Regions from separate parts of the Pantoea agglomerans genome, predicted to be linked through region 3. Evidence: predicted binding sites of a transcription regulator. Region 3 holds the regulator's gene; each other region holds the start of a gene.
What was found. Region 3 encodes Fur, which represses iron uptake genes when iron is present. Its sites were predicted from a motif close to ATAATAATGAGAACNACTATCAA; they were not measured.

Region 1 (3,279 bases), 710 kb from region 3:
TGATGCCACAGCGGCGCGCCGCTCAGTACGCGCAGATCGCCAGCCATATCGGCGCGCATCAGTTCGCGGGCGGCGGCGTCAGGATCGGCGTGCTGACGCAGATCGAGGATCTCAGGCAGGGTGAACGTCTGCGGCGACAGCCACTGCACCGCTTCGCCTTCATGCTCGCCAAACGCCATGTTCAGCGTATCCGCCTCCTGCATACCGGCGACGATCGCTTTGCTCAGCAGCGCGCCGTCCAGCTCGCCGCGCAGCTCGACAAAGTGCGCGACCGCATAGGCGTTAGTCTGCTGCGACAGCTGATCGGCCATCCAGATGCCGGGCTGCGCCGCCACCAGCGGCAGGATTTTCTGGTCGGTATGGTGTGGGTTCATCAGCGTCTCAGACATGGTCGCTCCGGTTGGTGGTCGGGTGGGCCGGGCGAATATCGCGCCAGTTCGCATTGAGCCAGCTCAGGCATTCCGCCTGCGGCTGCGGGCCGAAGAGGCTGCGCCAGCCAGCGGGCAGGGCGCGAAAAGCGGGCCAGAGGCTGTACTGCTGGCGATCGTTGATCAGCACAAGACAATCCTGCTGCGGATCGTCAAAGGGATTGGGTTGCATATCGGTCTCCTGCCCGCAACAGTCGGGCTAGCCAGGCGATTTAAAGAAGATGCTGCCACATTGCTTTCAGTCCATTGAGCAGGCCGCCGCGCCAGCAAAGCGCGTCGTGGCCGCCGTCGACCGGATGAAAAATGACCTGGTGCCCTGCGGCGCACAGGTCCTGCTGAAGCTGTTGGTTTGCTCTATAAATCAGCTGCTCGCGACGTCCCGCCTCCAGATAAAAGCGCGACGGCGTCTGACGGTAGTCGCCCTGCTGCAGCTGCTGGATCAGCCTGCCGTCAGGCTGGCCGCGTTCCGGCCACCAGAACGAGCCGGAAAGGCTGATAGCGCCGCCGAACTGGCGCGGCCAGTTAAGTGCGGCATAGACGGCCGACAGGCCGCCGAAGCTCTGTCCGCTTACCAGCGTCTCGGCGGCGCTGATGCGATGCGGCGCCCAGCCCTGCAGCTGCGGCAGTAGCTCTTCCTGCAGAGCCAGCCAGAAGTCGGGGTTGCAGGGGAGTTCGCGGCTGCGGTGTTCGCGATCGATGATGTCGATCATGACGTAGACCGCCGGCGGCAGCTCACCAGCGTCGGTAAGCTGCTGCAGCGGCCAGGCGATCGGCATGCTGTTGGCCCAGAACTGGCCGTCCAGCAGCAGCGCCAGCGGACGTTCGGTCGACTGCGCCTCGCCGGTGGCGTAGATCCACACCGAGCGGCAGTTGCCGAGGCGCGCGCTCTGCCAGATATGGTGCTGCAGCGGCAGGGCGGGGGCGCGGCCGCTATCAACCGCCTGCCAGACGCGCTGATCGGGTGCGCCCGGCAGATGCAGCGGCGAGACGTGCATGCCGCGCCCGCCCGCCCAGCCGCGTAGCGGATTGAGCGGATCCGCCTGCGCGGTGAGGAATTTTTCGCGCCACCAGGCGCGCAGGGTCGCCATATCCGGCTCGCCCGCGAAGGCGGCGGCATCGCTGTCGGGCATCAGGCAGTAGCTGCCGCGCCAGCTGGCTGGCAGCTGCGTGCGCCAGTACCAGACGTCGGTGCCAGGGATGCGGCTGAGAGAGCGGGGGGCGGCGCGCTGATGGTGATCGGTCACGCCGGTGATATTGATCCAGACGCGGCGCGTAGAGGAGGTGGTTTCACTTCCCTGCGGATCGCGCCAGAAAAAGGTGACGCCGCATTCGCCATCATCGGCGGGTTCGATAAGGGGAAGACCCTGCTGCTGTAATGTTCGCCACCAGGAGTCACTGCCGGTTTCGTTGGTTAACCACGTCATAGAGAGCTTATTTACTGGGCCAGAAGCGCGCAAAGCTGCACGGATGTTATGAAGAATACTATTGATAATTATTTGCATTTGCAATAGGGTGTTTCCCGCTCCAACATCGCGGAGCGCGCGCGTTCCGCCAGCCTCATCAGCCTGTGTTATCAGACGGATGTTCCGCAAAGGAGAGCCTGGGCGCGGCTGGAATGCTTGCTCGCAAGGAATGACTCTTTTACCGGCGCGCCTGCAGGAGACGATAAGGTTTTCGCAGGCAATCCAGGAACATAAAAAATGCCTACATTATCCCGTTTGTCATTAGCCATTCTCATTGAACTCGGTCTGGCCGCGACCAGCGCGCAGGCGGCCGACACCAGCACCTCTTCAGCGTCCGGCACCGTCGATACGCTGGTGGTAAGCGCGGCGCAGCAGAACCTGCAGGCGCCAGGCGTCTCCACCATTACCGCCGATGAAATTAAAAAGCGTCCGCCTGCGCGCGACGTATCGGAAATCATCCGCACCATGCCTGGCGTCAACCTCACCGGTAACTCCACCAGCGGCCAGCGCGGCAACAATCGGCAGATCGATATTCGCGGTATGGGGCCGGAAAATACCCTGATTCTGGTGGACGGCATGCCGGTTTCCAGCCGGAACTCGGTGCGTCTCGGCTGGCGCGGCGAACGGGATACGCGCGGCGACACCAACTGGGTGCCGCCAGAGATGATTGAGCGCATTGAGGTGATCCGCGGGCCGGCGGCGGTGCGCTACGGCAACGGCGCGGCGGGCGGCGTGGTGAATATCATCACCAAAAAATATGATGACCAGCAGTGGCACGGATCCTGGAACGCCTACTACAACGTGCCGGAGCATAAGGACGAGGGAGCCACGCGCCGCACCAACTTTAGCCTGGAAGGGCCGCTGGGGGATGACGTCAGCTTCCGTCTCTACGGCAACCTGGCGAAAACCCAGGCGGACGCTTACGACATCAACGAAGGCCATGCGGCGGATCGTACCGGCAGCTACGCCGGAAGCTATCCGGCCGGCCGTGAAGGGGTGGTCAACAAAGATATCAACGCTCTGCTGCGCTGGGCGTTCGCGCCGATGCAGGCGCTGGAGTTGCAGGCGGGCTATAGCCGTCAGGGCAACCTCTATGCTGGCGATACCCAGAACACCAATACCAGCGCGCTGGTAAAAAGCCTGTACGGCAAAGAGACTAACCGTCTCTACCGCCAGAACTTCGCGGTGAAGTGGACCGGCGCCTGGGATAACGGCGTCAGCACCAACACCTACGCGCGCTATGAGAACACGCGCAACTCGCGCATCAATGAAGGGCTGGCCGGCGGCACCGAAGGCATCTTCTCCAACAGCGGCTTCAATACCATTCAGCTGGACGATGTGCTGCTGCACAGCGAAATCAGCGTGCCGTTCGACCTGCTGGTGAACCA
Region 2 (3,279 bases), 430 kb from region 3:
AGCCGAACGGCACCGTCTGGAAACCGATGAACGACGATCGTCGCTTCAGCGGCAAAGTGATGCTGGTGGATGCGCTGACCAACTCCATGAACGTGCCGACGGTCAACCTTGGCATGACGCTGGGGCTCGACGCGGTGGTGGATACCTGGACCAAACTGGGCGTGCCGAAAGATCAGCTCAACCCGGTGCCGTCGATGCTGCTCGGCGCGCTTAACCTGACGCCGATCGAAGTGGCGCAGGCGTTCCAGTCGATCGCCAGCGGCGGCAACCGCGCGCCGCTCTCAGCGGTGCGCTCGGTGATTGCGGAAGATGGCACCGTGCTTTATCAGAGCTACCCGCAGGCGCAGCGCGTCGAGCCGGCGCAGGCCGCCTATCTGACGCTCTACACCATGCAGCAGGTGGCCGATCACGGTACGGCACGCGCGCTGGGCGCACGCTATCCGAAAGCGCATCTGGCGGGCAAAACCGGCACCACCAACGACCTGATCGACAGCTGGTTCGCCGGCGTTGACGGCAAAGAGGTCGCTATTACCTGGGTGGGCCGCGACAATAACCAGCCCAGCAAGCTGTACGGTGCCAGCGGTGCGATGCAGATCTACCGCCGCTATCTGGATAACCAGGCACCGATGCCGCTGGTGCTGACGCCGCCGGAAGATGTCTCAATGATGAACGTCGATTCCGCCGGCAATTTCGTCTGCGGCAACGGCAGCAGCACCTGGCGCTCGCTGCCGGTGTGGGCGCTCGATCCCGACGCGCTCTGCCAGCAGCAACAGCAGCTGTTCCAGCGCAGCAACAGCAGCAGCTGCAGGAGCAGCAGAACCAGCAGCAGCTGCAGGAGCAGCAGAACCAGCAGCAAAATCAGCAGCAGATGCAGCAGCAACAGCAGCCGCAGCAGCAGAAAGAGAGCGACGGCGTTGCCGGCTGGATTAAAGATATGTTCGGCGGCAACTAACTCGGCGATTAAAAAGGGCGCTACGGCGCCCTTTTTTTGTGCCTGATCAATACTGCGCGAAGGGCCGCCAGACGGCGCTGCGCGCGGGATTATCCCTTGCAGAAAGTAAAGCGTTTCGCCTAGAATCCACTCGGCATAATAATCATTCTCGTTTTCATTCGCCTGCCCATACTTTTATTCAAGAGACACTACTATGAATGCGCGAACGACGTTTTCCTGTTATCTGCGCGGCCCATTTTTGCGCCGTCCTCTGGCTTTAAGCATTGCCGTTATTTTTGGCTCAGTAAGCGCCTCTGCGCTGGCTGAAGAGACGCTGGTAGTATCGGCAGACGCCGCGTCCGGCGCGGCGCAGGAGAGCGCGTGGGGCCCCGCGCCGACCATCGCCGCGAAAAAGAGCGCCACCGGCACCAAAACCGATACGCCGATCGAGAAAAACCCGCAGTCGGTTTCGGTGGTGACGCGTGAAGAGATGGAAACGCGGCAGATAACCACGGTAAAAGAGGCATTCAACTACACGCCAGGCGTGCTGACCGGCAACCGCGGCAGCTCGCAGGTGATCGACGCGCTGTCGATTCGCGGCTTCAGCGAAACCAATACCAACCAGTATCTTGACGGCCTGAAGCTGCAGGGCGACAACTACTCCGAATTCGCTATCGATCCTTACTTCCTTGAGCGCGCCGAGCTGCTGCGCGGCCCGGTTTCGGTGCTCTACGGCAAAAGCAATCCCGGCGGGGTAGTGGCGCTGGTAAGCAAGCGCCCGACCCAGGAAACCCTGCGCGAAGTGCAGTTTCAGATGGGCAGCGACAACCTCTTTTCCACCGGATTCGATTTTGGCGGCGCGCTGGATGACGACGGCGTCTACAGCTATCGTCTGACCGGCCTGGCGCGCAGCGCTGACGCGCAGCAGGATAAAAACAAAGAGAAGCGCTACACCATCGCGCCGTCGTTCAGCTGGCGTCCGGACGCAAATACCCGCTTCGACCTGCTGACCTATTTCCAGAACGAGCCGGAAACCGGCTACTACGGCTGGCTGCCGCGTCAGGGCACGGTGGTGCCGATTACGCGCGCGGACGGCAGCGAGTACAAGCTGCCGACCAGCTTTGACGAAGGCGAAGAGAGCAACAAAATCTCACGCAACACCAAAATGGTGGGCTACAGCTTCGAGCACAGCTTTAACGATACCTGGGCGGTGCGTCAGAACCTGCGCTACGCCGATCTGCGCACCGACTACCGCAGCATTTACGGCAACGGCTTCGACGCCGCCACGCAGTCGATTACGCGCGGTTCCGCAACGTCGCAGGAGAGGCTGAATCAGTTCGCCGTCGATACGCAGGCGCAGGCGAAATTCGCCACCGGCGAGGTGGATCATACGCTGCTGCTGGGAGTGGACTTCCAGCGCACCCGCAACGATATCGATGCGCAGTTTGGTACGGCCAGCAGCCTGAACGCTGTCGCTCCGCAGTATGGTGATGACAGTTTCACTCCTTTCGATCCCTACCAGCATCTCAATAAACAGCGCCAGACTGGACTCTATGCGCAGGATCAAATGGAATGGAACCGCTGGGTGCTGACACTGGGTGGTCGCTACGATTACGCCATGACATCGGTATATGATCGTTATAACGGCACGTTAAGTCGGCAGAACGATCAGGCCTTTACATGGCGCGGTGGACTGAACTACGTATTTGATAACGGCATTGCACCTTACTTCAGCTATAGCGAAGCCTTTATTCCTAACTCCGGTTCGACTTATGAAGGTCAGGCATTCGATCCTTCACGTGCTAAGCAGTATGAGGCGGGCGTGAAATATGTGCCGAAAGATCGTCCGATCACCCTGACCGCCGCGCTCTATCAGCTGACCAAAACCAAAAATCTGACCGCCGACCCAGATACGGTAAATCATCCATTCGCCAGCGTGCAGAGCGGCGAAATTCGCTCGCGCGGCGTGGAGCTGGAAGCCAAAGCGGCGGTGAACGCCAATATTAACCTGACGGCCGCCTACACCTACACCGACGCAGAATATACCCACGACACGCTGCTGAAAGGCCGCACGCCGGTGGAGGTGCCGAAGCATATGGCGTCGCTGTGGGCGGATTACACCTTCCACGAGACCGCGCTCTCTGGGGTCTCCGTCGGCGCAGGGGTGCGCTACGTTGGTGAAAGCAAAGGGCTTTACAGCACCGGCACGCAGAACAATCAGAACTTCGACGTCGCGGGTTACACCACGGTGGATGCGATGCTGAAATATGACCTTGGCCGATTCGGTTTGCCGGGCTCGTCGGTGGGCGTCAACGTGAAAAACCTGTTTGACCGTGACTATGTCGCCA
Region 3 (3,279 bases):
AGCCGGAGATGGGCACGCGTGAAGTGCCGTTTGGCCGTGAGGTGTGGATCGATCGCGCCGACTTCCGCGAAGAAGCCAACAAGCAGTACAAGCGACTGGTGCTGGGCAAAGAGGTGCGTCTGCGCAACGCTTACGTGATCCGCGCCGAGCGCGTCGCGAAAGATGAAGAGGGGAATATCACCTGCATCTACTGCACCTGCGACGTTGATACCCTGAGCAAAGATCCGGCAGATGGCCGCAAGGTGAAGGGCGTCATTCACTGGGTTTCAGCGGACCATGCGCTGCCAGCAGAGTTCCGCCTCTACGATCGCCTGTTTAGCGTGCCGAATCCGGGCGCGGAAGAGGATTTCCTGACCACCATCAATCCGAAGTCGCTGGAGATCCGTCAGGGATTTGTTGAGCCTGGCCTGCAGAACGCCAGCCCGGAAGCGCCTTATCAGTTTGAGCGTGAAGGCTACTTTTGCGCCGACAGCCACTATTCGCGTCCAAACCAGCTGGTGTTTAACCGCACCGTTGGCCTGCGCGATACCTGGGCAAAAATCGGCGATTAAGGTTTTGCATTAACGGCGTGATAAAATCATTACAGGGCGAGCAATCGCCCTTTTTTATACCTGCAATCGGCGCAAGGGCGTTTTATTGTTCTGTAACAAACGATTAAAGCTTGTCGGACCACTCTGGCAATTATCTGAGTTAACGAAAATTAATCAATTTACAGATGTGAATTTCTTTTTTTCAGGTAGGCTATTCGCTCTTTAAAGAGGCTATGCGGGCATAAAAAGGAAAAAAGATGACAGCTCTTGGTCAGGAAGCAAAACACAGCGTGGTGGTTTTACATCAGTTAATCGAACGTATATTCAACCAGCCATCCGGCGAGGATGATACCTTCCATCTGCTGCTTTCGCACTTCCATCCCGATTTCCGCATGGTCACGACGCAGGGCAGGCTGCTCGATTTAAATCAGACCGAAGATCTGTTCCGTCAGCTGCAGGGGCGCCGTGAAGGTATGCGCATTGCCACCAGCGAGCACGCGGTGATCTCGCAGCGTAAAGATGAAGTCACTATTCAGTACCGCGAGCTACAGATGATGAACGGCAGCGATCAGGCGCGCATCTCACTGGCGATCCTCGACTGCACCACCTCCATTCCCCGCTGGCGCTACCTGCACGAAACGCTGGTCGCCTGACGGCCATAAAAAAAGCCGGTACGCATACCGGCTTTTAAAATCACTGCATAGCACATCTTTACTGATCGTGGAGCGTGTCGTCTTCGCGGCAATCGCCCAGCGCGCAGTGTCCGTAGAGATAGAGACTGTGGTTCGTCAGCTTGATGCCGTGGCGGGTGGCGATATCCCGCTGGCGCGCTTCGATTGATTCGTCGCTGAATTCGATGACTTTGCCGCAGTCCAGACAGATCAGGTGATCGTGATGATGCTGCTGGGTCAGTTCGAAAACCGATTTCCCGCCTTCGAAGTTGTGACGCGTCACGATGCCCGCATCGTCAAACTGGTTCAGTACGCGATAAACGGTAGCCAGACCAATCTCTTCGCCCATATCAATCAGGCGTTTATAAAGATCTTCCGCGCTGACGTGATGGCACTGAGGTTCCTGAAGCACTTCCAGAATTTTAAGTCTGGGCAGCGTGACTTTCAGGCCAGCCTTCTTTAATGCGGTGTTGTTGTCAGTCATGCGGATATTGTCCTGTTACTTTGCTGGTTACTTGAGGCGCCTTGCCTTGAATGTCGTTCGTTATCTATTCTCATTTGCGTCTCATTATAGAGGTGAAGTTTTAAAATGAAAACCGAGGTAAACGCCTGAAATCAACACGGGCTGTAAGAAGATGCGTAACGGCGCCGGGCGGAGAAATGCAGGAGGTTCGTTATCATTTCGTTAACTTCCTGACCTCGCGGGAGAAATAAGCAGATAACCGATGTGGGTATTGTACAGAATCGAAGATAAAAGTTAAAAAGCTGTAGCTATTATTTCTATAGGAAAAACCATTAACTCAATGTGAGCCAGCGCCCACATTGAGTATGTGGGTAATCAGGCTTCGATGATCGCCTGCAGCTGCAGCTCATCGTAAATCTGCTTCACCCATGCTTCGACGCGCTGGCTGGTCAGTTCCGGCTGACGATCTTCATCGATAGCCAGGCCAAGGAAGTGCTTGTCGTCTGCCAGGCCTTTAGACGCTTCAAAGTGGTAGCCTTCGGTTGGCCAGTGGCCGACGATCACCGCGCCGTTCGGCTCGATAATGTCGCGAATGGTGCCCATCGCGTCGCAGAAATATTCTGCGTAGTCTTCCTGGTCGCCGCAGCCAAACAGCGCCACCAGCTTGCCGTTGAAATCGATCTCTTCCAGCGTCGGGAAAAAGTCGTCCCAGTCACACTGCGCTTCGCCGTAGTACCAGGTCGGAATGCCCAGCAGCAGGATATCGAACGCCTCGAGATCTTCTTTCGTGCTCTTGGCAATGTCGTGTACTTCCGCAACCTCTTTGCCCAGTTGTTTCTGGATCATTTTTGCAATGTTTTCGGTGTTGCCGGTATCGCTGCCAAAGAAGATGCCTACGATTGCCATGGGGTAAATAACCTCTTAAATCCTGATAATGAGTGCATGCGCGGAGCGCACAATTAAGCGAATGATAGCAGAGCGGGCAAAAGGGCGGAACTCGAAAAGCCGCTCCATTTGCTTCTGCGTGCGCTTTGCGCGCGTCAGCCCAGTTTGAGTTGCGCCAGCAGCATCTGTTCAATCAGTTCGCTGCGGCTGATGTTGCGCTGCTCAGCCAGGGTGTTTAGCGCGTCCACGGCTTCGCTGGTCATTTTGAGTTCGACACGACGCAGCCCGCGCACTTTGTCACGTTTCAGTTGATTGCGCTTATTGATGCGCAGCTGTTCATCACGCGAAAGCGGACTGGTTTTCGGTCGGCCGGGCCGACGCTCGTTTGCAAACAGATCCAGCGTGGTGCGATCAGTGTTTTCTTTTGCCATGGGTTAGTAAAACTAGGGGCGCGAACAGGCGCGCTTATAACGAGAAATGGGCCATTGCCGCCGCAAAAAACGCACAGCGGCAAAATTTAGCGCGCCATCATACTCCAGCGGAAGTGATGACGCCAATGCTAAACCGCGAACGGCAAGCTTTTGCTTTTAAAGCGCAAAAAAGCGACGAACGCTGCGCAATACGGCATCAGGTTTCTCAGCGTGTACCCAGTGGCCGGCACCGCTGATCACGTGCGCATGGGCGGCGGGAAACTGACGCAGCAGCGCGTCGCGATGCTGATTGTCGAGAT

Region 1: fes (enterochelin esterase) is a predicted target of Fur. The motif match lies at 1,908-1,930, and genes of this name have one in related genera.
Region 2: fhuA (ferrichrome porin FhuA) is a predicted target of Fur. The motif match lies at 1,088-1,110, and genes of this name have one in related genera.

The regions. Positions count from the first base shown of each region.
Region 1 is NZ_CP083809.1:3,569,962-3,573,240, reverse strand. It holds gene LB453_RS19785 (enterobactin synthase subunit F) at 1-389, opposite strand, end outside; gene LB453_RS19780 (MbtH family protein) at 382-600, opposite strand; gene fes (enterochelin esterase) at 641-1,852, opposite strand; gene LB453_RS19770 (TonB-dependent siderophore receptor) at 2,129-3,279, shown strand, end outside.
Region 2 is NZ_CP083809.1:3,292,795-3,296,073, reverse strand. It holds partial or broken gene mrcB (bifunctional glycosyl transferase/transpeptidase) at 1-952, shown strand, start outside; gene fhuA (ferrichrome porin FhuA) at 1,146-3,279, shown strand, end outside.
Region 3 is NZ_CP083809.1:2,861,645-2,864,923, reverse strand. It holds gene glnS (glutamine--tRNA ligase) at 1-551, shown strand, start outside; gene LB453_RS16465 (hypothetical protein) at 788-1,183, shown strand; gene fur (ferric iron uptake transcriptional regulator) at 1,242-1,685, opposite strand; gene fldA (flavodoxin FldA) at 2,040-2,570, opposite strand; gene ybfE (LexA regulated protein) at 2,705-2,980, opposite strand; gene ybfF (esterase) at 3,137-3,279, opposite strand, start outside.